DNA from 2 places in the Planococcus sp. 11815 genome. Region 2 is predicted to be linked to the other one. Evidence: riboswitches for the same ligand, from Rfam matches in the RefSeq annotation. Region 2 holds a riboswitch; the other holds the start of a gene.
The links. Region 2 has a riboswitch for FMN ahead of ribD (bifunctional diaminohydroxyphosphoribosylaminopyrimidine deaminase/5-amino-6-(5-phosphoribosylamino)uracil reductase RibD). Riboswitches for the same ligand answer to the same signal wherever they lie in the genome.
Positions count from the first base shown of each region.

Region 1: another riboswitch for FMN. It lies ahead of M1Q06_RS09710 (ECF transporter S component); the one in region 2 lies ahead of ribD (bifunctional diaminohydroxyphosphoribosylaminopyrimidine deaminase/5-amino-6-(5-phosphoribosylamino)uracil reductase RibD).

Region 1 covers NZ_CP096991.1:1,890,300-1,906,415, reverse strand. The annotation lists gene resA (thiol-disulfide oxidoreductase ResA) at 1-245, shown strand, start outside; gene M1Q06_RS09740 (cytochrome c biogenesis protein ResB) at 259-1,911, shown strand; gene ccsB (c-type cytochrome biogenesis protein CcsB) at 1,908-3,092, shown strand; gene M1Q06_RS09730 (response regulator transcription factor) at 3,195-3,911, shown strand; gene M1Q06_RS09725 (ATP-binding protein) at 3,904-5,682, shown strand; gene sigX (RNA polymerase sigma factor SigX) at 5,729-6,262, shown strand; gene M1Q06_RS09715 (hypothetical protein) at 6,252-7,427, shown strand; FMN riboswitch at 7,506-7,641, shown strand; gene M1Q06_RS09710 (ECF transporter S component) at 7,787-8,368, shown strand; gene M1Q06_RS09705 (ferredoxin) at 8,425-8,676, opposite strand; gene M1Q06_RS09700 (helix-turn-helix domain-containing protein) at 8,783-9,808, shown strand; gene M1Q06_RS09695 (RecQ family ATP-dependent DNA helicase) at 9,805-11,232, shown strand; gene M1Q06_RS09690 (LysM peptidoglycan-binding domain-containing protein) at 11,313-12,065, shown strand; gene M1Q06_RS09685 (CBS domain-containing protein) at 12,127-12,756, shown strand; gene M1Q06_RS09680 (metallophosphoesterase) at 12,826-13,611, shown strand; gene M1Q06_RS09675 (YpdA family putative bacillithiol disulfide reductase) at 13,646-14,626, shown strand; gene M1Q06_RS09670 (asparaginase) at 14,648-15,619, shown strand; gene prsW (glutamic-type intramembrane protease PrsW) at 15,649-16,116, shown strand, end outside.
Region 2 covers NZ_CP096991.1:425,320-441,435, reverse strand. The annotation lists gene nfsA (oxygen-insensitive NADPH nitroreductase) at 40-771, opposite strand; gene M1Q06_RS02345 (M15 family metallopeptidase) at 875-1,432, shown strand; gene M1Q06_RS02340 (glycosyltransferase) at 1,592-2,638, shown strand; gene M1Q06_RS02335 (sodium:solute symporter family protein) at 3,040-4,719, opposite strand; gene M1Q06_RS02330 (DUF4212 domain-containing protein) at 4,784-5,062, opposite strand; gene ribH (6,7-dimethyl-8-ribityllumazine synthase) at 5,674-6,141, opposite strand; gene M1Q06_RS02320 (bifunctional 3,4-dihydroxy-2-butanone-4-phosphate synthase/GTP cyclohydrolase II) at 6,154-7,344, opposite strand; gene ribE (riboflavin synthase) at 7,357-7,992, opposite strand; gene ribD (bifunctional diaminohydroxyphosphoribosylaminopyrimidine deaminase/5-amino-6-(5-phosphoribosylamino)uracil reductase RibD) at 7,998-9,080, opposite strand; FMN riboswitch at 9,180-9,310, opposite strand; FMN riboswitch at 9,418-9,548, opposite strand; gene M1Q06_RS02305 (TIGR04104 family putative zinc finger protein) at 9,661-9,960, opposite strand; gene M1Q06_RS02300 (ring-cleaving dioxygenase) at 10,110-11,093, opposite strand; gene M1Q06_RS02295 (MarR family winged helix-turn-helix transcriptional regulator) at 11,090-11,569, opposite strand; gene M1Q06_RS02290 (PaaI family thioesterase) at 11,718-12,116, opposite strand; gene M1Q06_RS02285 (alpha/beta hydrolase) at 12,239-12,982, shown strand; gene M1Q06_RS02280 (O-methyltransferase) at 13,040-13,675, opposite strand; gene M1Q06_RS02275 (siderophore ABC transporter substrate-binding protein) at 13,732-14,682, opposite strand; gene M1Q06_RS02270 (hypothetical protein) at 15,018-16,116, opposite strand, start outside.

The sequences.
Region 1 (16,116 bases), 1.5 Mb from region 2:
GCGTCCAGATCCTTGCGGTGAACATTGCGCAATCGAATTTTGAAGTAGAGACGTTCGCCCGTCAATACGGACTCAATTTCCCGATTGTCATCGACCGCGATAAAAGCGTCATGACTGCATATAATATCCGCCCGCTTCCAACGACCATGCTGGTGAATCCGCAAGGCGAAATCCAGCGCATCGTAACCGGTGAAATGACAGAGCAGGATATCGCAGGTTTTATGGAAGAAATCAAACCTGAATAAGGAGATTTTTGGGATGGACAAATTGATTTGCAAATGCGGCCATGAAAACCCGCCAGGTACGGTTCTCTGTGAATCGTGCGGCCGGCCGCTCAATGAACAAGAACAAAACAAGCAATTGGCGGATATGCGCTATGAAGGAACGGCAAGGCGTTCACAGACGTATAATAAGTCGATCATCGACAAAATTTGGAATTTCTTTTCCAGCGTTAAAGTAGGCGTCGGAATCATCATCGTTTTACTGGTTGCAGCCGCCCTCGGCACGATCCTGCCGCAGAAACAATACGTCCCGGCTGCGACAGATGCAGATATCGAAGCTTATTACACCGATATCTATGGAAGTGTCGGGACCGTTTACCATGCGCTTGGCTTTCATGATATGTACAATTCCTTCTGGTTTATCGGGCTGGTGGGCATGCTCGCGATCTCGCTGATCATTGCGAGCCTCGACCGTTTTGTACCGCTCTATAGATCCTTGAAAAACCAGCGCGTGTTGCGCCATTCCAGCTTTATGCGCAAACAGCGCATCTTGGCGGAAGGGCCAGGTGAAGCGGATACGCTGAAAAAAGCCGAAGAGAAATTGACCGATTTGAAATATAAGGTGTCGACCGATAAAAATGGCTTGCTTGCTGAAAAAGGCCGTTTTTCGCGGTGGGGCCCTTATGTTAACCACATCGGATTGATCATCTTCCTGTTCGGGGTCATGCTGCGCATGATGCCCGGTTTCTATGTAGACGAAACGCTGTGGATCCGTGAAGGCGAAACGCGTGCGATCCCGGATGCGCCAGGTTACGTCCTAGAAAGCAAAGGCTTCACTTTGGAGACTTATACAGGTGAAGGTGAAGAAGAGAAATTCGGTGAAGCGATCGACCGCGTCGGAACGGTAGCGAAAAATTACCAAACGGATGTCGTTCTCTACAAAATTCCGGAAGGCGCATTGCCTGGCGATACAGCCGATATGGAAATGGTGGAAGAACACGCCATCCGCGTCAACCAACCGTTCAAATTCGATGGCTACGCCTTGTATCAGATGGATTTCCAACAGGATGAGCTGAAAACGATGAGCTTCGCGCTTGAGAACAAAGAAACAGGCGAAAGCCGCGGGGATTTGACCATCGATTTGGTGAATCCGGAAACCAATTATGAGCTCGAAGACGGCTCTGTTGTGGAGCTGCTCGGCTATTATCCTGACTTCTCCGGTTTTGAAAACGGTGAACCGCAAACAGCGACACCGCTGCCGAAAAACCCGGGATTCCTCGTGAAAATGACGACTCCCGATACGCCGGACGGTGAAACAAGTTTCATCACCATCCAGAACACGGTTGAGCCATTAGGCGATAACGACTATAAACTGGCCTTCCAGGGAGTCGAGACGCGAGATGCATCCGGCTTGACTGTGCGCAAAGACCGCACCTTGCCAATTCTTGGGCTCGGCGGTTTGATCTTCATGATCGGCGTGGCGCAAGGGATGTACTTCAATCACCGCCGTTTCTGGATCCAGCAGCAAGCGGATGGCAGCATTTTGCTTGCGGGCCATACGAATAAAAACTGGTTCGGTCTGAAAAAGGATCTGGACCAGGTGACTGAACACGCTTCTCTTCCGGCATATCGCGACCAACAGGAAGACATGGAAGCACAGGAGAAAAGGGAAGGTGAACAATTGACATGACATTAGTCGACATCAGTTCCAATTTATTATACGTAGCCTTTATCGCCTACCTGATTGCAACATTCGTATTCGGGGGCGCTGTAAAAGGCAATAAAGAAGGCACTTACAGATCTGAACAGCGTTGGGGCAAAGTTGCCATCACTATTACGGTCATCGGCTTCCTTGCGCAATTAGGGTATTTTATTACACGGTGGATGGTCACAGGACACGCACCGATCAGTAATATGTTCGAATTCACGACCGCATTTGGCATGACGCTTGTCGGCGGATTCATCATTATCTACGCGTTGTACAAAACCGCTGTGCTCGGGATGATCGTCTTGCCGATCGCTTTATTGATCATCGCTTATGCAAGCATGTTCCCAAGTGAAGTGAGCCCGTTGATTCCGGCCCTTCAAACGAACTGGCTGGCGATTCACGTCATCACGGTCGTCATTGCGGAAGGAATTCTTGCGATCAGTGCAGCGGCCGGGTTGATTTATTTGCTCAAAGTCGTCGACCAAAAGAAAAAGTCCAAGCAGCGCTTTTGGCTTGAAGCCATCATGTATTCGCTCGTCTTGGTTCTTGGCTTTGTCGTGACCAGCACATTCTTCACCTTGACGAATTATGAAGCGGATTTCGCTTATGTCAATAAAGACGGCCAGCCGTCGGAAATCACTTACAATATGCCGGCAATTTTCGGGATGAACGAATTTGAGTCAATGACAGACGGGGCATTTACGCCGCTGGTGGAAATGCCGCCGATCGTCCACGCCGGAAAACTGACGACCGTGTTTTGGTCCGTCATGGTCGGGACGGTGCTGTACGCATTGATCCGTCTCATCTTCCGTAAACGAATTTCCGAAATGCTGCAGCCGTTCACGAAAAACGTCAATCTGCAGCTGATGGATGAGATCAATTACCGTTCGATCATCATCGGCTTCCCAATCTTTTCACTCGGGGCATTGATCTTCGCCATGATCTGGGCGCAAATCGCCTGGTCGCGCTTCTGGGGCTGGGACCCGAAAGAAGTTTGGGCGCTCGTTACATTCTTGTTCTACGCAGCGTATTTGCACTTGCGGCTTGGCAGAGGCTGGGCAGGCGAAAAGTCTGCTTGGCTCGCGGTAATCGGTTTTGTCATCATCATGTTCAACTTGGTGGCAGTCAACTTGATTATTGCCGGACTGCATTCATACGCCTGACGATAAAAGCCTTTTCCTTCTATAGGAAAAGGCTTTTCGTTTATTTTTGGAACCCTTATCGGTACAATGAAAGGTATAGAGATGAAAGTTGGAGGGATTAGGATGTCTGAAGAAATTACAATTCTTGTAGTGGATGATGAAGAGAGGATCCGCCGCCTGTTGAAGATGTATCTCGAGCGTGAAGGATATATGGTGGAAGAAGCCGAAAACGGCGTGGAAGCATTGGAAAAAGCAGTGGAGAAGGATTACCATTGCATCCTGCTTGATCTCATGATGCCGGAAAAAGACGGCATCGAAGTGGCAACCGAACTTCGGGAGACGAAAATGACGCCGATCATCATGCTGACGGCCAAAGGCGAGGAAGCAAACCGCGTGGAAGGGTTTGAATCCGGAGCGGATGACTATATCGTCAAGCCGTTCAGCCCGCGGGAAGTCGTGCTGCGCGTAAAAGCGATTTTGCGCCGGTCGTCTGCTTATTCGCCTTCTACAAGTTCGACTGTCTCAAAAGACTTGGTCGTCTTTCCTCATCTGACGATCGACCACGATGCGCACCGCGTGACAGCAGACGGCGTGGAAGTGAATTTGACGCCGAAAGAATACGAACTTTTATATTTCCTGGCAAAATCCCCGGATAAAGTGTTCGACCGGGAACATTTACTCAAAGAAGTATGGCATTATGACTTTTTCGGCGATTTGCGTACCGTGGATACCCATGTCAAACGCTTGCGTGAAAAATTGAACCGCGTCTCCGAATCCGCCGCTAAGATGATCGTCACCGTATGGGGTGTCGGATACAAATTCGAGGTCGGCAATGAATAGAATATGGAATAGCATCGTCGGGAAGCTGTGGGTAACCATTTTGCTTCTCGTTTCCTTTGTCCTTTTTATCGTGACGGTGCTGCTGTTGGAGTTTCTCGGGAACTTCCATAGCGAGACAGTGGAAGAAGCGCTTCACAACGAAGCGAATATGATAGCCCGGATCTTCAATGACCACTCCGGGGAAGGCAATTTATCGATCGTCGACGAAGTATTAGGGCCCGAAACCAATGCAGTCATCGCCGAAGAACCGGGGGAAATCTCGTATTATTTGCATGATGGCTTGAATGGCGAGGAAATCAGGGAAAAGATCGTCAGCGAAAACGAATTTCAAAAAGTATTTGAAAGCGATGATACGGTAACGAAAGAAATGCTGCTGCCATCCTTGTCGGAAGCAGACCGCATGGAATCGTATATCGTCATGGCGTCGCCTCTTCAAACAAGCGATGAGCTTCACGGCACGGTTTTCATTTACCAATCATTGGAAGTTATGGACCGCACTGCTGAAAGAACAACCAATATCGTTTTCCTATCCGCGTTTATCGCGTTATTATTGACGACGTTTTTCGCATTTTTCCTATCGACCCGGATCACCTCCCCGCTGCGCAATATGCGCGAAGGGGCATTTGAATTGGCGAAAGGGAATTTCGACACAAAAGTGAAAGTATCTTCCGGAGATGAAATCGGCCAATTGGCGATCGCCTTTAATCAGATGGGCCGCCAGTTAAAGCATCATCTCGAAGTGATCAACCAGGAGAAAGAGCAATTATCGAGCATCTTGACCTCGATGGCGGATGCCGTAATCACCTTCAATCAGGATAAGACGATCCTGTTGAACAATCCGCCAGCAGAGAAGCTGCTGCAGCAATGGCTCTTCAAAGACGGCACGACCGATGCCAATGCGCTGCCATCGGAAATGCTCCATATGCTCGACCATGTCCTGACATTCCAGGAGGAAATTGAGGAAGAGCTTGAAATCGAAGGCGCCTATTATGCGGTCAATTTCAGCCCGCTATACAGCGGAGAAAGCGTACGCGGGGCGGTGGCTGTGCTCCATAACATGACGGAACAGCATCGCCTTGAGAAGCTGCGTGAAGATTTCATCGCCAATGTATCCCACGAACTGCGGACGCCAATCGCCATGCTGCAGGGCTATAGCGAAGCCTTATTGGATGACGTCGGTGCAAGCGAAGAAGAGCGCAACGAAATGACCAAGATCATCTACGAGGAATCCCAGCGCATGGGCCGACTCGTCACGGACCTATTGAACTTGGCACGATTGGAATCAGGCCATATGCGCCTCTACAAAGAATTGGTGCAGTTCAATAATGCCATCGAGCGGATGAGCTTGAAATTCAGCCAAGCCGCGAAAGAAAAAGGCATCGAACTGAGCTTCACGACAGAACTCGATGACTGGGCGGCAGCCGAACTCGACGAAGACCGCATCGAACAGGTCATGACGAATTTGATCGATAATGCACTTCGCCACACTCCGCAGGGAGGGCAAGTGCATGTGCATGTCGAAAACATGGGAGACTACGCAAAAGTTTCGATCAACGATACCGGGGCCGGAATTACAGAGAAAGACCTGGAATTCGTCTTTGAGCGTTTCTATAAAGCCGATAAGGCAAGGACGCTCGGCAAAGGCGGCACAGGGCTCGGGCTCGCGATTGCCAGCAATATCATCAAAGCGCATTCGGGAGAAATCCGCGCCGAAAGCAAATTCGGCGAAGGCACTTCGTTCATCTTCACATTGCCGCTGAAGGCGATGTAACTTTTCTGCTGTCGTGACGACTAATCCAAGGAACGGGGGGAGTTGCGTGAATGACTCCGTGTTTCATCGGCTGTACGATCAATACCATCAGGATGTCTTTCAGTTTTTGGTGTATTTAGTGAAGGACCGGCATGTGGCAGAAGATCTGATGCATGAAGTTTATGTGAGGGTACTGCGCGCTTATGACCGGTTCCAAGGAAAGAGTTCGGAAAAGACCTGGCTCTTTTCGATCGCCAAAAATGTCGCCATCGACCATTTCCGCAAGACCGCAGTAAGGAAAAAGCATTCGATGGATTTCTTCGACTGGGAAACCCAACAATTGGTTTCAACTGAAAAAATACCGGAAGAAGTTTCATTGCTCAATGAAGACAAGATCCGCTTATACCAAATGCTCGATTTGTGTACAGGCGACCAGAAGCTGGTCATCATCATGCGTTATTTCCAAGATCTCTCCATTGCGGAAACTGCTGAAGTCCTGGAGTGGTCGGAAGGCAAAGTCAAAACGACACAGCACCGGGCAATCCGGTCCCTCCGCCAAAAATTACTAGAAGCAGAAGGGGGAGGAGAATATGCCGAATGACAAATGGGACGATGAAGAAATCGAAAGTTTGTTGCGGGATTTCCCCAAAATACAAGACAGGCGGCCCAAAGCCGAAGTGTATAAAAAGCTTTCCCATAAAGAACAAGCACCCAAACAGCCGAAGCGCTGGCTGCCGCTATTAGTTGCCATCGTCGCATTCCTGAGCATCTCGGTGCTCGTCGCCTCTTTGCTGCAGCAGAATGGAACCGACTCAAGCAGCGAGAGTGAAAGCAGTGAAGCGGAGTCGACGATGGCAACAGATGAGGCACCGACGGAACAAACAGAGCCAGCAGACGGGTCCACAAAAGAATCCGAAGGGGCAGCGAGTTTGGCCACGGATGGCCCGGAAGTGAAGCGGAGCGCAGTTTATGAGAGCGAACTGGAAGGTGCGCATGTGTTGCGCATCGGGCTTGCTTATCATGGCTATGTTGTGCCCATAAGTTTCGTCATTCCTGAACAGCTAGCCGATACGGCAGAGCCGAACGCTCTCGAACTATATGAAACATTCGCCGGTCAAATCGATGAATCCGGCTTGGGTTTTGATGAGTATCATCCATATGAAGGCGAGCTCCAGCAAAACGGTTCGACGATCAGCCATTTCTTGCCGGACGGCCATTCCTATGATCAAGGTTCGGCCTCCACTTTGCTGTATCTGAACAGTTTGGAGGAAACGTTCATGGGTCAGCAGGAAATTCGTGTATTGAATGAAGACGGGGAAGCAGCGCAATTATCCCATGTAGGGACAGCGGAACCACTCGTTCCGGGCGAGCAAGGGCAAAGCTTTTACTTGCTTGCTTCGTCAACAAGTGAATGGCATTTGGCTCCCGCTTACGGCATGTCGCCGGAAAATGTAGGAGATGCGCTGATGGCACTTCAGCAATCGCCGAATGAGGATTACCGATCGCCGGTTCCTAACGGGGTCAGTTACCGCGTTGAAGTGGATGGAATGAACGCCACATTGATATTCGAAGAGCCAATGGACTTGGAGGCGCTTGACGGAATGGAAGCGATGCAGATGATTGAAAGCATGGCGCTCACGGCTCAATCCTACGGCTCATCGTTGACGGTATCCAATACGGCACAAGTGGAATGGGCAAAATTCGATTTCTCCAAAGAACTTGAGCTGCCCGTTTCGCCCAACCGCATCGACTGGCCAGAAAAATAAAAAAAGACAGCAATGTAAGCAGTATGGTTTACATTGCTGTCTTTTTTTTATAAGATTAACTTGTATAAAAAAATATCGATTCATCTTCGGGGCAGGGTGTAATTCCCTACCGGCGGTAATTGGACATAATGGTCCATCAGCCCGCGAGCCGTAAAAAGCAGGATTTGGTGAGATTCCAAAGCCGACAGTATAGTCTGGATGGGAGAAGGTGAAGGTACGGACGCATGCCGTTTTTAATGGCGGGCCGTTTATTTCAGTGTGCCTAACTCTCCCTTAAGTGAACCTTGCTTAAGGGATTTTTTATGGCAGCATGCGATCCGAACCTTTCTTCTGGTGAATCACGACAAGGAGAGAGGAACATGAAGAACAAGAAATTGCAATCGATGATTGTCATCGGTATGCTGAGTAGCATCTCATTTGTGTTGATGCTATTCAATTTTCCGCTGCCGGCATTGCCAGCATTTTTGAAAGTGGATTTCAGTGACGTGCCTGCACTAATCGCGGCGATCACGATGGGGCCTGTCGCAGGCGTCTTGGTAGCATTCTTTAAGAACGTATTGGACTGGATTTTTTCAGGAAGCCCGACTGGCGTCCCTGTAGGGCATATGGCGAATTTCGCGACGAGCCTATTGTTCATTTTGCCGGTCTACGCCATTTACCGTAAAGTTTCCACAAAAAAAGGAATCGCATTCGGTTTGGTCATCGGGACATTCTCGATGGCAATCGGCATGAGCTTGCTGAATTATTTCGTCTTTTTGCCGATGTACACGTACTTCCTGAACATGCCAGAACAGACCGGAAACGCATTGTACACGACCATTGTCCTCGGGATCCTGCCGTTCAACTTGATCAAAGGCTTGGCGCTTACGACCGTCGTCTTATTGATCTTCGGCAGCATGCATACCTGGATTGAAAAACAACGTTCCTATTATTTATCATAAAAGAAGCGGCTGGAAGATGATTCTTCCGGCCGCTTTTTCTATTGACCAAAATTTGGTCAGTCTTCGTATTTAAGTGGATCCCCTTCAAATGGCTCGTCTGCAACTTTAATGGAATCGGTTGGGCATCCTTCAAATGCGTCTTCCATATCCTCCATCAGCTCATCTGGCACTTGTTCAGTCCCCGTGTTATCATCAAGAATAACGAAGGCGATGCCCTCATCATCATAATCGTAAATGTCTGGTGCCGCTGCTCCGCAAGCTCCGCATGCGATACACGTATCCTTATCAACAATGGTATATTTAGCCATTCCAGTTCCTCTCCTTTATCTCCGAACAAGTTCAGTTATACTATCGTGTTTATTCTATAGATATTTCATGATTTTTTCAACCCAAAACCGCCAGGAGGGTAATTCAGTGCGATTCGATGAAGTCGTTTTAGCGATTATGAAAGCGGTAGACGGTCAACGGACCGTATCTTCCCCTTATCATTTAATTAAAGGAAAGAAATCAGGGCAAACGATTCAGGATATCGGCTATTTCGGGTTGCATCCTTATTTTGCAGTGCTTCCAAAACTGGATAAGCAAGAGTATCTAGCGTCCATTGACAGGTTGCAGGCGCAGGGCTATTTGATCCCAGATGACAAGATCGTCCAGCTCCATCGCTCCGCATTCAATCTGGAAATTCCACCTACGCTTTTGAATGGCTGGAAGTACAGGGGCAATGAAAATCGGTTCTTTGCGCGCCTATCGTTGGTGGTCCAGACGATGTCCAATTTTATGCAAGGCCAAAAGCGCTTTGATCCAGTCGTCACCGATGAAACGGTGCAGGCGTGGGCCAAAGCTTATTTGAAACGCGTCGATTTTCGCTCACCCGCTGTTCAAGAAACTTTTAAAAACCAGCTCGAAACCAGCTTGGCTATGGCAAAAACAACCGAAACGCATAAAGATATCCTGGTGGAACGGTTGTCGGGCTATGGTGTCGGGGGGCTTACCTGGGATCAATTGGCCATGCAGCATGGCGTTTTGCCGATAGATGTAAAGATTGCGGCTGTTGAAGCCATGCATGCTTGGCTGGATGTGCTCGAAGGCATGGAATATCCATTGCTCGCGGGTATGCTTGAAGGCATCATTCAGCAATCTGCCTTGACAGAATCGGCGAAGCGGACGCAAAATCTGTCTGAACGCGGATTTTCACTCAAGCAGATTGCTGAGCTCCGGCAGCTGAAAACAAGTACGATCGAGGATCATTTCGTGGAGATGGCCATGAACGACCCAGCGTTCAGCTCCGCACCGTTTATGGACGAGCAGTTATTCGAGTCGATCCATCACATCAGCAAGGAGTTGAAGACGATGCGCCTGCGGGACATTAAAGAGCGATTGCCTGAAGCCAGCTATTTTCAGATCCGGTTGGCGCTGGCGATGAGAGGTGGCGTCACATGAATCTTGAAAAGCTATTATACGAAGCTTACGGCTACACGGAATTCCGCCCCGGTCAAAAACAAGTGATCGAACAAGTGCTGGCGGGGCGTGACGTTTTGGCGCTGCTGCCGACCGGAATGGGGAAATCGCTGTGTTATCAGCTTCCTGGCAAAGTCTTGCCTGGCGCCATTGTCATTGTTTCGCCGCTTTTATCGTTGATGCAAGACCAAGTCACCCAATTGAAGAAGATGGGGGAAAAATCGGTCATTGCCATCAATTCCTTCATGAAACCGGAAGATCGCGAAAGGGCGTGGAACACGCTCGGCAATTATAAATTCATCTTCGTGGCTCCCGAGATGCTTGTACAGCCGTATGTGCTCGGCAAATTGAAATCACTCGGCATCTCGCTGCTAGTCGCGGATGAAGCCCATTGCATTTCTCAGTGGGGCTTCGATTTTCGCCCGGATTATTTGCGCATTGCAGAGGTTCTGCCAAAGCTTGGCAATCCGCAAACCTTGGCGCTAACCGCAACGGCGACCGATAAAGTCACAGATGAAATCAAACGTTACTTAAAATTGAGTGACCCATTCGTCTATTCACATCCGATGGACCGAAAGAACATCAGCTACGACATTCGCAAATTCGACAATGATAGTGACAAATTGGAAGAACTATTGAATTTGGTGTCAACATATGCCGGACCTGGGATCATTTATGCCGGAACACGCCGGAAATCGCAGGAATTGGCGGAGCGTATCCTCGCACTCGGCATCCGTGCGGCATTTTACCATGGTGGAATGGAACAGCAGGACCGTATTTTTGTGCAACAGCAATTTGCCAATAAGGAGCTGGAGTGGGTATGTGCGACCAATGCGTTCGGCATGGGGGTACATATTCCTGATATCCGCCACGTCATCCATTTCCAATTACCGTCCTCTATAGAAGGATATGTCCAGGAAGTCGGGCGTGCTGGCCGGGATTCTTTGCCTTCACTTGCGACTTTATTGTATGCCGCCGGCGACGAGCGGCTAGTGGAGAGTTTGATCATGGATGATTTGCCCGAACGCCATGAAATCGAGCTGATCTATGAGCGCGGGGAAGAAGCGAAGCAATTGATTGAGCAGGGGATGATGAGGGAGACAGCGTATCGCATCATTTCCTATTGGCGTGAGCGTCTGCCCCTTGAAGGCACATTGAACCAGATCGAGCAATTGAAAAAAGAAAAACAACGGCAAGCGGCTTCCGTCCGCGGGCTGGTTCATTCAAGCGGCTGCATCCGGCAATACATCAGCATGAGCTTCGATCAAGAAAACCCTGCTATACCGCCTAATTGCTGTAGTTTTCATGGGATTGACCGCAGCCTGTTCAAAGGTAGTCGAAGCGAGCCGAAAGCATCGACACAAGGCTCTTGGAAAGAGCGTTTGAAGGTCCTTCTTCCTATATGAAAATCTCTATTTCTATTATTTACAAATAAGCCTTTTTTCGTCATAATAGATATATTAGTACAGATAGGGGTAGTCGTGAAATGGGAAACGATAATTATCATGAATCAATGGAAAAGAATCGCCAGGAATTGTCACAGGAACGCATGGCAGAATTGACGAGGCGCGCACGCCAAATGCCCAAGCCGAAAAGCAGGGGCTTATTATTGCCTTCTTTGTTTTTTATCTTTATCTTGATTCCGGTCACTTTGTTGATTTATGTTGCGTTTTACTATGAACCGGATGACACGCTAACTGCCAAAATAAACGAAAATGAAGTGAGCTTTGAACTGAACTCCCAGCCGCCTTCTGACAGCACGGTACTTGCTGCTGCAGACGACCAGGAGAAAGACGAAGAAGAAAAGAAAAACGCCAAAGCAAAAGAAGCACAAGAACAGAAAGAGCTAAAAGAAAAAGCACGTGAACGTGAAGAAAAGGCGGCTGCAGAAGCGAAAGAGAAAGAGCAGGCGGCCGCGGAACAGCAAGCAGAGAAAAAAGCCCAGGAAACGGCGCTGGCAGAACAAAAAGCGCGTGAGGAAGCTGAAGCGAAAGCAAAAGCCGAAGCCGAACAACGTGCGCAAGCTGAAGAAAAAGAAAAAGAGCAGCAACAAGAGCAGGAAGAGACACCGACTGCCGGCGGCAAGACGGTAACCGTCCAATCGAGTGAAACGCTTTACCGTATTGCCGTCAATAATTACGGTGCGAGCGGTGCAGCCGCCGCTGTTGAGAAGATCAAACAGGCGAATGGATTGGCATCTAACGATATCAGCCCCGGACAAACATTGATTTTGCCTTAAGGAGGGATTAAATGCCTCCTGTTAGGGAAAAGGTAGGAAGAATCTAAAAAGAGGTGAGCGAATGTTTGTCAAAAGTGCATTAGTGAAAAAAGAAAGATGTTTTACGGTAACACCGGAAGATACGATGGAAAAAGGGCTCAAGCTATTGGAGCAGCATTCCATTGATGCATTGCCTGTCGTCGATGGCGACCAATTCAAAGGGATCTTTACCTGGTATCATGCATACCGTGCGTTCTTCTATTCGGATGCCCAGAAAGACGAGTTTGTGCGTTCGACAAAAGTGAAAGATATCATGGTCAACCAAGATGTTTACTTGAATATCGACGATGTGTATGAAAAAGCCTTAGTCGAATTACGTGATTTCCCGATCATCGCTGTCGTCGACGAAGAGAAGTTTCTCGGAATCGTCACTCGCTTTGATGTTGTTAACCAATTGCAAAGTGCATTCGGCATGAAGCAATCAGGGGTTCGCATCACCGTTACATCGGTCGAATCAGAAGGCCGCATTGGCCGGCTAGGTGAAATCATTGAAAAACATAAAGAATCCGTCGTTTCACTGGTTACTTTCGATGAAACCGACAAAATGGTGCGCCGCATCGTTTTGAAAGTGAAGAAAAAGAACAATATCGACAAGTTCACGAAGGAACTGGAAAAATCCGGCTTCCGTATTCTAGATATCACTGAAGATTGAATAGCGGCTTGAACAGGAAAACATAAGCGCAGCTTATGTTTTTTTGTTGCTTCGGAAAGGATGTACATGATGAAGTGGATTTTACGTATTATATTAGCGGGCTTGGTTTTACTGGCATGGATGTTCCGCTCCGCCCATAGTGAGCATAAAGAGACCGCGGTCATCCGCTTGTTGGGAGACGCTGAGTTTTCTCCTTTTAAACTGCTGTTCATTTCCGACGTTCACCGGCGCGAGCTTCGGCCTGATATGTTCAACGATCAAGTCGATCTCGTTGTCATCGGTGGGGATTTTGTCGAACGGGAGGTTCCGGAACGACGCATCCGCGAAAACTTGCGGATTCTAACTGAACTTGCTCCGGTATATTATGTATTCGGAAACAACGACAGGGAAATCGGCGAAGAGCGATTAAGGGCGTTGCTCGAAGAACAAGACGCTACTATCCTTGATGATGAATCTGTTGAATTGTTCGGCAATGCTAAGCTTAAATTGACCGGGATCGATTATTTCGCTTTTCGGGAGCATAGTGTGGAAAATGCTTTCCGCACTGTCGAGAAAGGCGATTCCGTCATTTTCATCTCGCATACGCCTTTTGTCTTTAAGCACGTAAAACAACATTATCCAGTCAGCCTGTTGATTGCCGGTCATACACACGGCGGGCAAATTAGGCTGGGACCATATGGGATATTCGACCGGGGCTCTTTGACTGTGTCGGGAGGAATTACCGAACTCATCAGTAACGGGTTCGGCACGACGACTTTGCCGCTCCGGCTCGGCGCAAAAGCAGAATACCATGTGCTTGAAATTCACCCTTCACCAGGCAGGAAGCATTTGGCACAAAGCTCTTCAATCGGCTAAGATGGATATGGACATTATTACAGGAGTGGTTGAAATGGAACATGCAGATGTCATCATCATAGGAGGCGGGCCGTGTGGTTTATCGGCCGCCATCGAAATACAGAGAATGGGCCTGCACCCCGTCATTCTCGAAAAAGGGAATATTGTCAACGCCATCTATCATTACCCGACGCACCAGACGTTTTTCAGCAGCAGCGAAAAATTATCGATCGGGGATGTGCCCTTCATTACCGAAGACCGCAAGCCGAAGCGCAATCAAGCGCTCGTTTATTACCGGGAAGTGGTGAAGCGGCACGCGTTGGATGTGCGGGCGTACGAAACGGCCTTATCGATCGAACAATCGGACGGCTTTCTCGTGAAAACGACCCAAAATGATTACAAGGCGAAATATGTCGTAGTGGCAACAGGCTATTACGACCACCCGAACAAGCTAGAGGTGCCGGGTGCGGACTTGCCGAAAGTGATGCATTATTTCAAGGAAGGGCATCCATATTTCGACCGTGACGTGTTGGTGATCGGCGGCAAGAATTCGGCGGTAGATGCAGCGCTTGAGCTACATAAAGCTGGCAGCCGGGTGACGGTGTCTTATCACGGCACGAGCTATTCGAAAAGTGTCAAGCCGTGGATTTTGCCGGAGTTCGACGGGCTCGTGCGCCAAGGTGAAATTACCATGCTGTTCGATTCCATCGTCGACGAGATTCGTGAAGATGAAGTGGAACTGACCGTGAATGATACGAAAGAAACCTTTGCGAATGATTTTGTCTTCGCCATGATCGGCTATCATCCGGATCACCAATTCCTCCGTCAGATGGGAATCGACATCGATGTGGCAAGCGGCAGGCCATCCTTCAATGAGGAAACGATGGAAACCAATGTCGAGGATTTGTTTATCGCTGGTGTCATCGCGGCCGGTAACAACGCTAATGAAATCTTTATCGAGAATGGCCGTTTCCATGGCCAGCAAATCGCAGCGGCGATTGCGAAAAAACAAGCGCTTAAAAATTCAACAGACTAGATTATCCAAAAGAGGTGCATCATGAAAAAGAAAGTATCGTTAATTACGACAGGAGGAACCATTGCAAGTAAAGCCATTTCAGACGATGGCTTGCTGAAATCCGGCGCCATTTCAGGAAAAGATTTGGCGGAGCTTTGCCAATTGCCGGCTGAAATCGAAGTGAAAGTGATCGATGTCTATCAATTGCCAAGCATGCATATCGGCTTCGATGAAATGAATATCGTTAAGGAAGCGATTTTGAAAGAATTGGAAGACCCGGAAGTGGAGGGCGTCGTCGTTACGCATGGCACTGACACCTTGGAAGAAACGTCCTATTTCCTGGACTTGACTGTTGGCGATGAGCGGACGGTCGTAGTGACAGGAAGCCAGCGTGCGCCAGAAGCAGTCGGAACGGATGTCTACTCTAATTTGCGCAACTCGATTTATGTGGCTGTCGATCCGGTGATCAAAGGCGTTGGGACGGTCGTCGTCTTCAATGAGCGGATCTACAGTGCGAAATACGTCAAGAAAGTGCATGCCAGCAATTTGCAGGGCTTCGATTCATTTGGCCATGGCTATTTGGGCATCATCGATAACGATAAGGTCCGCATCTACCAAAAGCCGGTGCTGCGTGAAGTGCATCGCGTGCCAGGAGGGATGCCGCGCGTCGATATCGTCAAATGCTATTCAGGTCAAGAAGGATCGATTGTCGATATGCTGGCTGAAAGCGGATCGAAAGGCATCGTCCTAGAAGCGGCTGGCCGCGGACAGATATCACCCCATATGGTGGAGGCGGTCGAACGCGCCGTAAAATCCGGCATCCCCGTCGTGTTGACGACGAGCGCCGAAGAAGGCAATGCCTATCCGGCTTACAGCTATCCCGGAAGCGCTCACGATTTGCTGACGCGCGGTGTCATTTTGGGCAGTGACTACGACAGCAAGAAAGCGCGCATTAAATTGGCAATCTTGCTGTCGGGCAATGAGGAAATCGACAAGGAAGCGTTTGAAATTTAACAGCACCGTCTGAATGGAGGAGGGCGTCTATGTTAGAGCTGTTGACGGTAGCTATTGCGCCCGGGCTCGCATTGTTCAGTTATTTTTATTTGCGTGATCAATTTGCAGGAGAACCGTCGAAACTGATCTTTCATTGCTTTCTATACGGCGCTCTTCTGACATTCCCTATTCTGTTTATCCAATATGTGTTTGAAGCTGAAAATGTGTTTCAGAACACCTTCGTGAAATCCGTCTTGTTCTCGAGTTTGTTGGAAGAATTCTTTAAGTGGATCGTCCTGCTTGCGGCAGTATTCCGCCATATCGATTTTGAAGACCCGTACGACGGGATTTTATACGGCGCGAGTTTATCGCTCGGGTTCGCCACAGTCGAAAACATTTTATATCTACTGGAGTTCGGGCTAGGAGCAGCTTTCCTGCGGGCATTCCTGCCAGTGTCGAGCCATGCCTTATTCGGTGTAGTCATGGGCTTTTATTACGGAAAAGCGAAATTCACCGAA
Region 2 (16,116 bases):
AGCCTCCTCAATCATTCCAGTTATTGATGAATGCACTTCTTATTTGAATAGATATCCGCGTTTCGCCAAGACATCCTTCAAATCGGGGCGATGCGGCTTGTTCAAGAACGTCGCCATCTGCTCGCTCCATTTCGCAGTTTTTTGATTGTTTGAACGTGCAGCATAATAGGCCATGATCGTTTCATCATATGCCGGCAAAATTTCTGCGTATTTCGCTTCGTCGTATTCATTTTCATGAAGCACAGCTTCTACAGGAAGACGCGGCTTCACTTCGTTGGCTTCGTTCGGAACGCCGACCGTTAAGCCGTAGACCGGGAAAACGCCTTCTGGCAAACCAACAAGTTTGCTGATTTCTTCCATATTGTTGCGCACTCCACCGATATAGCAGATGCCATAGCCTTTGGATTCAGCGGCAAGTGCCAAGTTCTGCGCGAGCAACCCGACGTCCGTGACCGCGACCAACAAGTTCTCCGCCTGGTCGAAGACAATGTCTTCGCCCTGCAGTTTCGCGGCGTGCCCCAACCGGTTGTAGTCTGCGCACATTAAGAACACAGCTCCTGCCCCTTCCATCTGTTTCGGGTTTTTGGACAGCTCACCAAGGCGTTTGCGCTTGTCTTCATCCGTCACCCAAACGATGGAATAAGCTTGCACGAAGTGGGACGTTGCCGCATATTGAGCCGCTTCGACCAATTCATGGACTTGCGCGCGCGTTAGTGGCTGGTCTTTATAGTCGCGGACCGATGCATGTGATTTCATTAATTCAATGACCATTATGTATCCCTCCAAAAATTCTGTTTCTCTTATCGTACCAAAAACTCCTGCCGGATACTTGCTTAAGGATTTTTGCTACAATCATGTTACGAGGTGAAATTATTTGAAAACATTCCGCACCGTCTTTTCTTTGCTATTCTTGCTTATCCTCGGTGCATTTTTGTTCATTTGGATCGAACGCGAAATTGAAGAGCGCAACGAACGCGCTGATCGGCCGCTGCCGACTGGACTGCACCCGATCGTCGAATCTAAGCGCGACCAGCTCATCGCTCAAGCTGAAGAAACCGGCATCGATATCCTCATCACCGACGGTTTCCGTTCCGTTGAAGAGCAGAACGAGATCCATGCCCAAGGCCGCTCGCGGGGCGGGAACGTCGTCACTTATGCAGAAGGTGGCGAGTCCTACCATAATTACGGGCTGGCCATCGATTTCGCGCTGCGCTTGCCTGACGGCTCAGTCGTTTGGGACATCGAGCGCGACGGCAACGAAAACGGGCGTTCCGACTGGTTTGAAGTAGCGGACATCGCCAAAGAGCTCGGCTTCGAATGGGGCGGCGACTGGCAACGCTTCAAAGATTATCCCCATCTTCAAATGGACTTCGGTTTATCGATCCGCCAGTTGCAAGACGGCTATCGCCCTGAAGATGTCGTTGCCGATTAAGCCCTATGCCTGATTAAGAATTGATCCTTATTTAAAATCGCTACAAGATTCCTGAAGAGCAAGACTAAAGAACCGGAATTGGGGTAGTATCATTATATAGAGATAGAAACATATGCCAGTACCTTATTTCTGGGTGTCAGAAATGGAAAGAGGTTGCCTGTGAAACAATTCGCCATCGTCATTCCGGCTTATAAACCGGAAGAGCCATGCAAACTTACAATCGAAGAAGCGATCTCTGCCGGCTTTTCCCGGATTATCGTCGTGAATGACGGCAGCGGCCCCGCCTATGAAGGCTTTTTTGAGGAGCTGGAAAAACTGCAGGAAGTGACTTTATTGACTCATGCGGTCAATCAGGGAAAAGGGCGCGCATTGAAGACAGTTTTTCATTATATCCTCAATCATCAACTGCCGATCGAAGCCATCATCACAGCCGACGCAGACGGCCAGCATATGGTATCGGACATGGTCAAAATCGCAAATGAACTTGAAGCATCGCCGAACCATGTGGTGCTGGGGGCTCGGGACTTTTCTCAACCCAATATCCCCTTCCGCAGCCGCTTCGGCAATCGTTTCACTCGCCTTTTGTTCCGATTGTCGACCGGCGCAGATTTAACGGACACACAGACGGGCCTGCGCGGGATTCCCGTGAAATTCCTGCCGAGGCTTCTGGATGTACTGGGCGAACGCTTTGAATATGAAATGAATATGCTCGCAGCTTTGAAAAAGAATTATATCCCAGTGGTGGAAGTGACGATTGAAACGGTTTACTTGGACGAGAATAAGTCGTCCCATTTCCATCCGCTCCGAGACTCCTACCATATATACAAGATCTTTATATTTTATGGCCTCTCAGGCTTAGCCTCATTTGGGCTCGATATCGCTTTGTTCTGGCTGTTCGTCCAGCTCTTGCGCGACGAATCCCCGGAAATGTTCATCATCATCGCCACGGTGGCGGCACGCATCCTGTCTTCCCTGTTCAACTACTATATCAACCGTAATAAAGTCTTTAAGCAGGGCTCCAAACAATCCTTGCTGCGCTATTATATATTGGCGGCTTTCATCATGGGCGCTTCCGCCGCATCGGTCCACTTCTTGTATGCAGAATGGCTCGGCCGCGGAGAAGTGATCTTGAAAGTGATGGTCGATACGGTGCTGTTCATCTTCGGCTTCGTGGCCCAACGTGCTTGGGTTTTCCGGAAAGAATAAAGACCGTCACTTCCATTTGGCGCACGTAGAAAAGAGCGGAGGCTTGGGCTTCCGCTCTTTTCTACTTATCGAGAAAGTTAAGAAATCGTATTTTCCGAAGCTTATCGCTCGCTTTCCGTGGGCTCGCGCCCAAGCCTCCTCGTCACTACGTTCCTGCGGGGTCTCGGTGGTCTCGCTGATCCACAGGAAAGATAAGGTCGACCTACGGGAGACATTATCTTTGCGAAAGTAATGCGCAGCATTATTGAGCAGAAGGGGTTACGAGCGAACGCTTCTCCAAATACTTAGATAGGTCATTGATTTTTAAATGTCAAAACGCAATCACGTTTTTAAAAGTTTAGTGGATCCTAGACTTATTCAACACTATGAAAAGAGCGGAAGCCCGGGCTTCCGCTCTTTTTTCAATGCTCCGGACGTTTGGTTTCGACCGGGTCGGTGCGCCATACTTCACCGTCTTTATATGTCATGCCTTCTGGATAGCGCAAGTCCAGAACTTCTTCCTGCGTTTCTTTCGATGGCGGCTTCGTCGCCAATGAAACGATGATGATCGTCAAGATCGCCGCCGTTGCCCCGAAGACCCCGGCGCCTGTATCGATAATGCCGAGAATCGTAAAGCCGCCGAATTTAGCAGCGAAAATATACGTCAAGGTGACCGTCAACCCGACCAGCATGCCGGCAATGACGCCCGGCCCGTTTGCCCGTCTCCACCACACACCGAGAATCAGTGCCGGGAAGAACGTTCCGGATGCAAGCGCAAATGCCCATGCCACGATCTGCGTAATCGCGCCTGGTGGATTCAGCGCCACGATGCCGGCTGCAACAGTCGCGATGATGATCGATGAACGGCCGACGAGCAGTCGCTGGCTTTCCGTCGCTTTCGGGTTAATTGAACGGTAATAGATATCCTGGGAGAGAGCGGCTGAAATGGCAATCATCAGCCCACCCGCTGTCGATAGTGCCGCGGCCATTGCGCCGGCGGCCATCAACCCGATGACAAAGACACCGAGATTGGCGATTTCAGGCGTTGCCATGACCACGATATCATTGCTGATGACGATTTCTTCCCACTGGAGGATGCCATCGCCGTTTGTATCAGCAACCGACAACGAGCCTGTGTTCACCCACGAAGCCGTCCAAGCCGGTAAATCAGCAATTGAAGAGCCCGCCACTTGAGTCATCAAGATAAAACGTGAAAATGCGGCATAAGCCGGTGCCGACAAGTAAAGCAAACCGATGAACAATAATGCCCACGCCCCGCTCCAACGGGCTGCTTTCATTGTAGAAACGGTGTAGAAACGCACGATAACGTGAGGCAACCCGGCTGTTCCGGCCATTAATGTAAACATGAGTGCCAAAAACTGCCATTTGGTCGCTTCCGTAAACGGCACAACGTATTCAGAAACGCCAAGCTGCTGATCGAGCTGCTGGAGTTCCCCGATGATCTGCCCGTAAGACAGCCAAGGAATCGGATTGCTTGTCAATTGTAACGACATGAAAATGACAGGAATTAAATAGGCGATGATCAAGACCAAGTATTGCGCCACCTGCGTCCACGTAATCCCTTTCATCCCGCCAAGTGCCGAGTAGAAAGCGATCAAGACGACACCGATGATTGTACCGACGGCTGTCGGCACTTCCAACAGCCGGCCGATGACGACGCCGGATCCCGAGAGCTGCCCAATAGAATATGTAAAACTGATGATGATGGTCGCAACTGCCGCGATCAAACGTGCGGTACTGCTGCTATAACGGTCGCCGATAAACTCCGGCACCGTGTAGCGCCCGGATTTCCGGAGCTGCGGCGCCAATAGGAAAGTCAAAAGCAAATATCCGCCTGTCCAACCCATGATATAGGCAAGGCCGTCATATCCGAGCAACATGACCGTTCCGGCCATCCCGATGAACGACGCGGCACTCATCCAGTCGGCGCCGATCGCCATCCCGTTGAACACTGCAGGAACATTACGCCCGGCTACATAAAAGTCGGATGTTTGCCTGGCCATATTATAGACGGCGATGCCGATGTACAAGCCGAATGTTGCCAGGATCAATACAAGTGATACGAGAAATTGTGAATCCACTGCTTCTCCCCCTTGTCGATTATGCAATTTTATCCATCGCTTTCAGTTAGTCGGAAGCCCTTTGCTATTTCTTGTCTTCCAAGTCTTGATCCAAACCGAATTTTTTGTCGATCCGGTCATTGACGATGGCGTTAACGAAAAGCAAGATGATGAAAGTCAACACTGCCCCTTGCGCTCCCATGAAATAATGGAAAGGCATTCCATTGACGCTGAAGCCCGACAATTCCTCCGCGAACATGACGACCCCGAAAGATGCCGAAAACCCGATCAGTAAATAGATGGTGACCAACGTGGTACGAGTCCGGAAATACGCATCTGCTTGTTTTTTATCGATCTTCCTCAAATTACCCACCCCTTTGCCGGTTTAGAAGCCGAATTCCTCTATTGCGAAGTTCACCCCCTCAACTGGAAAATGAAACGGACCGTATCCAGGAATGGGAGTGGCACCATTATGACCTTGACGAGCATGAATGCAAATAGCGATGCAAATGGAAGGAAAAAATAGACGACCTTCCGTCTTTTTAACCCAGCGACTACGGACACGATGGTGATAAGGCTCAATGTAAGAACCCAGATCATCGACTCACTCCTTTTTTGAAAACGCTAACAAATAAGCCTACGGACGGCCTATCATAAGTGATGATTCGCCCTTCCCCCTCCCTTTCCATTTTAAGGATAATAGATGTTATCTTTTTTCATTATTCTAAAACTTCTGTTAATTGTCAATGCATTATTATAATAAGATTCAAATAAAATATCTTTTGAACTCAAAGTAGTATAGGCTGAAATTCCAACAGTATGTTGTTGTATCAAGATAAATGCCACCAATAAATGAGCCTGCATTCATAAAAGAATGCAGGCTCATGTTAATTATTCACTTGTGTGAAATGATGGATGCCCAGAAAATATCTGGCCCATTCCGCCAATCAAAAACCTGTTTTCAGCTCTTTTGGATCAGTCGAATGCTTTCATCAAATTGCCCATTTCAACTGCAGAAACTGCCGCTTCGTAGCCTTTGTTTCCAGCTTTCGTGCCAGCGCGTTCAATCGCCTGTTCAATCGTTTCCGTCGTCAACACGCCGAAAATGACCGGAACGCCTGTCGACATGCCGGCTTGCGCAATGCCTTTTGCCGCTTCGCTGCAGACGTAATCGTAATGGGTCGTCGAACCGCGGATCACGGTACCGAGTGCGATAACCGCATCGTATTTTTTTGTTTCCGCCATTTTCTTCGCGACCAGCGGCAATTCAAATGCCCCCGGTACCCACGCAGTGTCGATGTTTTCCTTATTTACGCCGTGGCGCACCAAGCCGTCGACGGCGCCGTCCAACAAGCGCGAGGTGATGAAATCATTGAATCTGCCTGTAACGATCCCTATTTTTAAATCCGATCCGATCAAATTTGCTTCGTAAACTGTTTCCATTATGAACACTCCTTAGTCGATTAGATGATGCATCCGTTGTTTTTTCGTTTTCATGTATTGCGTATTGTCTTCAGTTGGCGGGATGACGAGCGCCAGCCGTTCTTCCACTTCGATGCCGTATTCGATAAGCGCAGCTGTCTTGGCTGGATTGTTAGTCAACAGCCGGACGCGCGACACGCCCAGGTCTTTCAGCATCAAAGCACACAATGTATAATCGCGCATTTCCGCAGGGAAGCCGAGCTGTTCATTAGCTTCGACCGTATCCAAGCCCTGTTCTTGCAGCTCATACGCTTTCAGCTTGTTCAACAAGCCGATGCCGCGCCCTTCCTGTCTCATATAGAGGACGATGCCCGCACCTGCCTGTTCGATCAATTCAAGCGATTTTGCAAGCTGCGCCCCGCAATCACAGCGGCGCGAGTGGAAAATATCACCGGTCAAACACTCTGAATGAATGCGCACAATCGGTGCTTCCACCGACTCGGGATTGCCTTTGACGATGGCGACATGCTCTTCTGTATCCAGGCGGTTGGAATAACCCACCATGCGGAATTCACCGAAGTCGGTCGGCATATGGACACTCGATTCCCGCTTGAGAATCGGGTCTTTCTCCGCGCGGTACGCATAGAGATCCTCGATGGTAATAAGTTTCAAATTGAATTCATCTGCCAGCTTTTCCAGTTCCGGCATGCGTGACATTGTGCCGTCAACATTCATGATTTCACAAATGACCGCTGCCGGTTCGCTGCCGCTAAGACGCGCCAAGTCGACTGACGCCTCTGTATGTCCTTGGCGCTGGAATACGCCGCCCGATTTTGCGACAAGCGGGAAGACGTGCCCCGGCCGTTTGAAATCCTGCGGCACAGCTTTTGTATTGAGCATCTGCAAAATGGTGTCCGACCGTTCAAAGGCGCTGATTCCCGTCTTGGCATCTTTATGGTCGATGCTGACGGTAAATGCCGTTTCGTGATGGTCAGTATTATGGCTGACCATTTGGTCGAGTTTCAGCCGTAATGCGATATCCGGCGAGACCGGCGTGCAGATAAGCCCCCTGCCATGCGTTGCCATGAAATTGATGTTTTCAGGCGTCGCATGTTCTGCGAGGCACACAAAATCCCCTTCGTTTTCCCTTGATTCGTCATCTACTAGAATAATGACTTTTCCTGCCTGCAAATCCTTTACTGCTTCTTCAATTGTATTTAGCATCGGTTTGCTCCTTTAAAATCCGTGGCGCCGCAAATAATCGGCGTTCATCGGTTGTTTTGGCGCATGCTCCATAAAACGCTGCACGTACTTTCCGAACATATCGGTCTCGAGATTGACCGAATCGCCTACTTTTTTGCTGCCCAAAGTTGTTTCTCCCGCCGTATGCGGGATGAGCGAAACGGTCAAATGATTTTCGCTGAGTTCGAAAATCGTTAAGCTGATGCCGTCAATTGCGACGGATCCTTTAACGATCGACTGCGCAAGCAATTCAGGAGGCGCCGCTATATCGATATACATGGCATTTTCCTGTGGGCGCTTGCGCAAGATCTTGCCGACCCCATCGATATGGCCCGCGACAAGATGCCCGCCGAAACGGCCATTCGCCGCCATGGCACGTTCCAGATTGACGGCACTGGATGTACTAAGTGAAGAAAGGGTCGTGCCGTGGAAGGTTTCCGGCATGACATCCACCGTGAAACGGCCGCTTGATAAGGAAGTCACGGTCAAACAGACCCCTTCGACTGAAATGCTGTCGCCGATTTTTGTTTCTTCTAAGACAACATTTGCACGGATCGTCATTTCCATGCTGGACGCGCCGCGCTTGATCCCCGCGAGTTGCCCCTTTTCTTCTATAATTCCTGTAAACATTTGTGTCACTCCTTTAAGGTGGAGATGATCTTCAGATCCGTTCCGAGGTGCTCCACCTTTTGTGTCTCCAAGCGAATGCCGTTTGACGCAGAACTGGTTTGCAGGTCGCCGAAGACGGAAACGGTTCCTTCGCCGCCGAGAATAATCGGTGCAATATACGTAGCAACTTCATCCACCAAACCGCTTTTCAAAAAAGCAGTATTGATTTTTTGCCCGCCTTCCACAAGGACAGACAACACCTTTTGCTCGGCCAGCAATTCCAGTGCAGCGGCGATTTCCACATCCGGCGTATCCAGTTGCAGAATTCGGACATGCTCAGGAAATGCGCAGCGGCTGTCGATATCGGCTCTTGATCCGACGATAATCCAAGTAGGGGCATCAGGTACTTGAATGACATGGCTCTCTAATGGGATGCGCAGCTGGCGATCCAAAATGACGCGGATCGGCTGCTTCGGGGAGTCAGCAAACCGATTGGTCAAACGGGGGTTGTCGAGTGCAATGGTCTGCGTGCCAACCAGGATGGCGTCGTGCAGCAAGCGCAGTTCGTGGACGTCGCGCTGCACTTCAGGCCCTGTAATTTTTTCAGAACGGCCGCCGTATACAGCGATTTTGCCGTCTAGCGTAATGGCGTGCTTCAATGTGACGAACGGCCGCTTTTTGCGGATAAAGGTGAAAAACATCCGGTTCAGCTCCGCAGCTTCCTGCTCGCAGACACCGGTCTCTACAATAACCCCGGCATTTTCAAGCTTTTGGATGCCTTGGCCCGAAACGAGCGGATTCGGGTCAAGCACAGCGACGACGACACGGCGGATGCCGGCTTTTATGATCGCGTCTGCGCAAGGCCCTGTCCGGCCATGATGGCTGCAAGGCTCCAGCGTCACATATATATCTGCGCCTCGTGCTTCATTGCCTGCCATATTCAGCGCATGAATTTCTGCATGCGCCTGTCCCGCTTTCAGATGCGCGCCCATGCCGATGATGCGGCCATCTTTGACGATCACCGACCCGACAAGAGGGTTGGGGGAAGTCTGCCCGGCAGCTGATCGCGCCAACTCCAGTGCGTGCTTCATGATTTGCTGATCGTCCACTTGATCACACCTTTCAGAACAAAATAAAAACCCATTGATTAGCCAATGGGTTAGAAGACAATAGGAAATAGAACTATAGAAAACTCTATAATTTCCGTGTTCTTCCTTCTCCCATCCAGACTTTAACTGTCGGCTTTGGACTTGCACCAAATCCTGCCCCGAAAGGCTCACGGGCTTCGGATTACTCCGTTACCGTCGATTGGGAATTTCACCCGACCCCGAAGGAATACTATTCAGTTGATCATCCACAGTATGCAAAAAAGGCCCCTTTCGTAAAAGAAAGGGGCCTTGAAAGTGCATATCAAAGAAGCCTTAGCGATTGCTAGTAGGCTGTTTGACGGTTCTTCTCCCATCCAGACTTTAACTGTCGGCTTTGGACTTGCACCAAATCCTGCCCCGAAAGGCTCACGGGCTTCGGATTGCTCCGTTACCGTCGATTGGGAATTTCACCCGACCCCGAAGAACGCTATAGATGATTATCTGTAAGTTTAGCGCAAGCTCCGGGGGCTGTCCAGAAAAGAATCTCAATTTTTGCGCGAAGCCAACTCAATCCCTAGAAAGAAACTCGGGTTTTTACTAGTTACCACATCGGCCCGCGCTCGTCTGTCAATTCGATAAAGAATGGGTAAATGCCCATGATCATTAAAAAGGAAACCAGGAATAAGGCGAGGGAAACGAACGGATCGATGCCGAAAGCGACCGAAATGAACATGATGAGCGGAGCGGCAAAAACGAACAAGCTGGTCTTTTTCCGCGATTCCATCGTCATGAATTGTTCTTGCCGGCAAGAGGGGCAAGTTAAGCTATCCCCGAGTGTGAACAATCGGCAGACGGTCTGCCCCCATGTCCATGTCGTTCCGCAATTTTGGCATTTCGGCATCGCCGTTCTCCCCTTTCCTTGTACTATCTATACTTACGTACATAAGTGGGATAAGTTCCCAAAACCGTCCCATTATTTCAGTTTTTTGGACATTCTTTCCTCCTACCTGCAAAAAAGCACTGCCCATTGTGAGCAGTGCCGAATTTTCCTTATAGGTATTCTTTTTCGATATCCTTCGTGCTGCGCTCCGTATCAATCGGGCGCACCATGCTTTCGATCTGTTCACGCTTCGGCTCTAAAAACGGCGGCAAAGAAAGCTTCTCCCCAAGCGTTTCATATGGCTCATCGCCCATGAAGCCCGGGCCATCCGTTGCCCATTCAAACAATAAACCAGGTGCGACCCGTGCATACAATGATTCGAAGAAGAAGCGATCGACGTATCCGGAAGTCGAGAAGCCGATTTCCTGCATATGGCCGATCCATTCATTCAACGCTTCGCGGTCCGCCACGCGGAAGGCGGCGTGATGCACCGTTCCGAAACCTTGCTGGCCGGACGGCAAGTCTGCATTATGCTCGACGATCACTTGTGCACCGTTTCCGCCTTCGCCCATCTCGAATAGATGAAACGGCCCTTCGTCAGCAATCTCACGCATATGCATCGCTTTTTCCAATACTTCCTTCAAGTAATCGAATTGCCCGATGCGGATATGGATCGGGCCAAGCCCAGTGATGGCAAATTCAAGCGGGACCGGACCCTGCTGCCACGGCGTGCCGGCCTGTACGCCCTCATTGTTCTCGTCCGATACGAGCATATACTGCTGGTCATCGAAGTCGGAAAACGACAAAGTTTTCACGCCGAATTGTTCGGTTATTGCATTGTGCTTTACTTCATATTTGTCAAAACGTTTTTCCCAATAGCTAAGCGCTTCGTCCGTCGGCACACGGAAAGCCGTCTTGTAAATTTCGTTCGTGCCATGAGAGCCTTTCGGGATTCCAGGAAAATCAAAGAAAGTCATATCCGTCCCGGCTGAGCCTTTATCGTCAGCGAAAAACAAGTGATAGGTTTGGATATCATCTTGGTTCACCGTTTTCTTAACCAATCTCATCCCCAATACATACGTGAAAAATTCATAATTCTTCTCGGCGCTGCTCGTAATCGCCGTTACATGGTGGATCCCTTTCAATTCGTTCATGCATACCGCTCCTTGTCTTTTACTATTCCATCTTTCGGTTCAATACTTTCTTGTGCTTCGTAGCCCACTTTTTTCAGTTTCTCGATCAACTCCGCTACTTCCTCTTGCTCAAGCCCGGCAAATACTTTATCCATCTGCCGTTCATGTTCAGGGAAAATGCGCTTCATCAATTCCTGGCCGTCGTCAGTCAAAAGGGCATAAGTCACGCGCCGGTCTTCTTTGCACGCTTCCCGTTCGACATAGCCTTTTTGCTCCAGCTTATCGACTACATAAGTGATGCTGCTGCTCGCAATCAACACTCTCTTGCCGATTGCCTGTATCGGTTGCCGGCCTTGGTGATAGAGCAGTTCGAGCACCGAGAATTCCGTCGCATTTAAGCCGTATCCCGCCACGTCGCGTTTAATGGCATCATGGACCGCATCCGCAGCGCGAATCAAAACCGTTACAGCTTTCAGGTTCTGGTTGGAGAACTCCATTTATATTTCACCTCTTTACTTCGAATTAAAATATCTTTAATTAAAAGTAATTATAACAAGCCGCCGCTGGTGGGTCAAGAGAACGGCTTCCAATTGCAGCCAATCAAAAAACTCCTATTCGCTATAAGCGAATAGGAGCGATCACAATTTATAATTTGAACGTGCCTGTGCTATAGGCCAATAATTCATCTTGATCACTGACAACGCGTCCTGTGAGGACCGCTGTACTGTTCGTCTGATGCAGCATTTCAGCGTGGAAAATGGCCGTTCCCTCCGCCAAGCTTTTGATGAAACGAACTTCCATTTGAATCGTCGAAACCGCATCGCTTCCGAGCGAGCGCGAGGCAAGCCCCATGACGATATCGATTCCCGACATGATCGCGCCGCCGTGCAGCATATTTTGCATATTGTCATTTTCAGGTTTTTTCTTCAAACGCATGGACGCCTTGCCATACTCTACCCGGTCGATTTCAAAACCGAGCATTTGGAAATAAGGGCCGTTCTCGAACTGCTCGATCAATTGCGTATATTCCTGTACTTTTTGCACGCGATCTCCCCCAGTTGATTATTCTTCCATTAGTATAGCATTCCTTTTTGAGGCAGTTGAATGGGCAGGACTTTCCCAAAAAGCAACGAATACTTAAGGACTACCTAAAAGGAGGTTTTTGGATGACACACGATTTTGATGTTCTTCCCGGCGCAGAGCCGTTCATTTCACAAGGCGGGAAAACAGGAATTCTCGTATCCCACGGCTTTACCGGCACGACTCAAAGCATGCGCCCGCTTGCTGAGGCTTTCGCGAACGAAGGATATAGCGTCTATGCCCCGCGCCTTAAAGGGCATGGGACGCATTATGAAGATATGGAAACCAGCACGTATCAGGACTGGATCGCTTCTGTCGAGGAGGCCTACGCTTGGCTGTCGGAGCGCTGTGATAAGATTTTCGTGGCTGGCTTGTCGATGGGCGGCACGCTCGCGCTTTATATGGCGGAAAACCATCCGGAGATCGTTGCCATTTCCTTGATCAACGCTGCCGTTGAAGTTCCGGACATGGAGGGCGTTAAGGAGTTGCAGGATGTGCGCTTTTTGGACGCCATCGGATCCGATATCAAAAAACCGGGAATCACTGAGCTTGCCTACGACAAAACACCGGTCGCTTCCGTTAAGGAGATCCTGCCCTTCATGGATTTGGTCCGTAAAAACCTTTCGGCCATCCATTGCCCCACACTGCTGTTCGTCTCGCCGGAAGACCATGTCGTTCCGCCGGTTAATTCAACATTCATTTTCGACCATATTTCATCTGAGGAAAAAGACCTTATCGAAATGCCGGACAGCTACCATGTCGCGACGCTTGATCACGACCAGCAGCGGATCATCGACGGCACGCTTGCCTTTTTCCGCAAATACGAATAAATTCTGCTCTATAAATAGAGTAAAGGACGGAAGGCTCTCACGCCTTCCGTCCTTTTATCATTTTTTCACTCTTGCCACGAGCAATCCATCGCCGACCGGCAGCAGGATCGACTCCAATTGTGGATGTCTTGAAGCCGTTCCGTTGAACTTCTTCATCGCTTCGGTGTGCTGGCGCTCTTTACCCGCATCTGCCACACTTCCCCCAGCCAGTACATTATCGGCGACAATCAATGCCCCGTTTTCTGCAAGTTCCAAGCAAGCGGCTAAATAGTTTTCGTAATTCTCCTTGTCAGCATCGATGAAAAAGAAATCGAATGTCCGCCCCTGGCCTTTCAATTGCGCCAAGCTGTCCAAGGCAGGGCCCGTCAGATAATCGACTTGGCTGCCGAATCCCGCTTTTGCCAGATGGGCATTTGCCAGTTCGGCATAGTCCTGTTCCAATTCCAGTGAAGTCAAATGGCCTTTTTCGCCAAAGCCCCGCGCCAGGCAAATCCCGCTATAGCCGCCGAGTGCGCCGATTTCCAATACCCGTTCCGCTTCCGTCATTGCCACGAGCATCGTCAGCAGTTTTCCGGACGCTGGCGATACCGAAATCGGCCGCATGCCGTTTGCGTTGATGGCGGCAAGCACCCCTTCCAGCACCTTGTCTTGCTCGACAAACACTTTATTGATATAAGAATTGATTTCCTCCATATCCTCATTCCTCCTTATGATTGAGAAAAGCCCCGGCGATGCCGGGGCTTTGATACTTAAAATGCAGATTCGATAGCGTTGACCATTTCGCTGACAGACTGCAGTCCGCCGCCGGACAGGTACCAATAATCCGGATCCAAGTAAATGATCTTATCGTTTTGATAAGCGTTCGTTTTCTGGACCAATTCATTCTCCAATGAATCTTTCGCACTTGCGTCATTGCCGACTGCTGCATTGCGGTCGACGACGAACATCATGTCCGGGTTCGTATCGAGGATGTATTCATACGTGATGCTTTGGCCATGCGTAGACGCTTCGATGCCTTCGTCCGCTTGTTTGACGCCAAACACGTCATGGATGATGCCGAAGCGTGATGCTGCTCCGTATGCGCTGACTTTTCCTTCATTGGCCAGAACGATCAAGCCTTTTTCATCAGAAGTCGCTGTTTTCTCTTTAATGCCTTCGATTTGCTCGTTGATAGCTGCAAGCTCTTCTTCAATTTCCGCTTCTTTGCCAAAAATTTCCCCGACCGTTTCCATGTTCGTTGTGAACGAGTTCATATAATCCGTTGTGTCTACGCCTAAGTGAATAGTCGGTGCGATGTCGCTGAACTCGTTATACATTTCCGCTTGGCGGCCGGAGATGATGATCAAGTCCGGATCCATGGCGTGGATCGCTTCAAAATCCGCTTCTTTCAATGTGCCGATGTTTTCGTATTTCTCAGTGTCTTCGTATTGCTCCAAATATGTAGGAATATTTCCTTGTGCAACACCTGCAACAGATTCTACTCCCAATTGATCGAGTGTATCCAGGATCCCGAAATCGAACACGACGACTTTCTCAGGGTTTTTCGGAACTTCCGTCTCGCCCAGTTCATGCGTCACTTTCACCGTTTCCGTTGTTTGTGCATCCGCCGTTTGGCTGTCTGTCGCCTCTTCTTCTGCCCCGCAAGCTGCGAGAACTGCAAACATCATCAATACCAAAATTGCTGTTATCCATTTCTTCATTTTTTCCGTCTCCTCTTCTATTGAAATTATTGGATGGTGGACATCCGTTGTGCATTATGTAATCTTTCGTCGGTGACTCTTGAAAAATCGCTCCCTTCAACGATCAGATGATACTGATAATCATTATCACTTAACCACATTTATTAGTATAGCAGAATAAAAAACACTTTCAAGAACTAAATGAGAATTATTTTCAATTGTTTTTTCATAAATGAAATAGCCGAGGCTCTGCTCCTGCTTCAGCTGTTCACAATAAAAAAAGACCCAGTACGAACTGCCTCAAGGCCGTTAGTTGTTCCTAACGGTTCCGGGCAGCCCGATATCGGGTCTTTTCTTCACTCAGTATTTTTGAACGTTTCTTGCAAAATGTAATAGGACTCTTTCAAGCGTTCCCGTGTTTGCGGCAATTCCCATGCTTCCCATGAATAAAGCTTGCTGCTGTCCAGTCCCATCGATTCCAGTTCTTTTCCGTCCGAATTCTCAAGAAGCGCTGCAGCTTTTATACCTTCCACAGTCATGCTTGCCGCTATGCCGTCTTTTTGCAAATCGCCCGTGAATTCCTTTTTCGCCGGGTCTTTCGCATTCAACAGCATCCACGGAATCCGGATTTCCAAAATCCCGTCCTCTTCTGAATAGTAATAGTCATTCAATGAATCGTATTGATCGTCTTTAGGATCGGCTATGCCAAAGCGCAGCTTCCCTGTCTCATAATACTCGAAAGGGTAGACTTCCCCCGTATCCGGGCGCGTGAATTCCTTGTTCAATGCCAGGCGCATCGGATGGAAGTTGTTTTCAATATCCGGCTCTTTTGGAATCATCTCCAGCCGCTCGTAGTAATCGTAATAGAAGGTGTCGTAATCGCCGGCCACTTTAAGCGCCGCTTTTTCCCCATCGATGGAAAGCTCGAAATCAGCAAGGAAGTCCTCTGCTACTTGAATTCCCTGATCATCCCGCACACTGAAGTACAAGCGCAAGCGGTCTTCATTCCACCACTCCTCTTGTGGATCGAACTCCGCTTTGACGTACACGTAACGCTCGTCGGAATCCATCGATAACGAGCGCAAGGCGCCTTGCTCTTTTTCATATAGCAGCGATCCATCCTGCCAATCGTCTTTGCCGTCGACTTTAACTTTATGGCGGTCGAAGCTCAACAAGCCGAATTGCTGCTCGTTTGTTTGGGCATTGGACCAGAACGGGCGCTCATCGGGATTGTCATAATCCATCGTGTTCCATGTGCGCTTGAACCATTCATCCTGCCAAGTGAATACCAAACCGCCAAGCATTCCTTCTTCGAGGATATCTTCATACAAACGGCTGGCGATTTCCCCTTGCTCACTCTCGGAAATAAAGCCTTGGTTCCAGCCGAATGGGTTTTTATGGGTCATGCCCCTTGAAGCCGGCACACCGAATTCCGCAATCAACAATGGCATATCA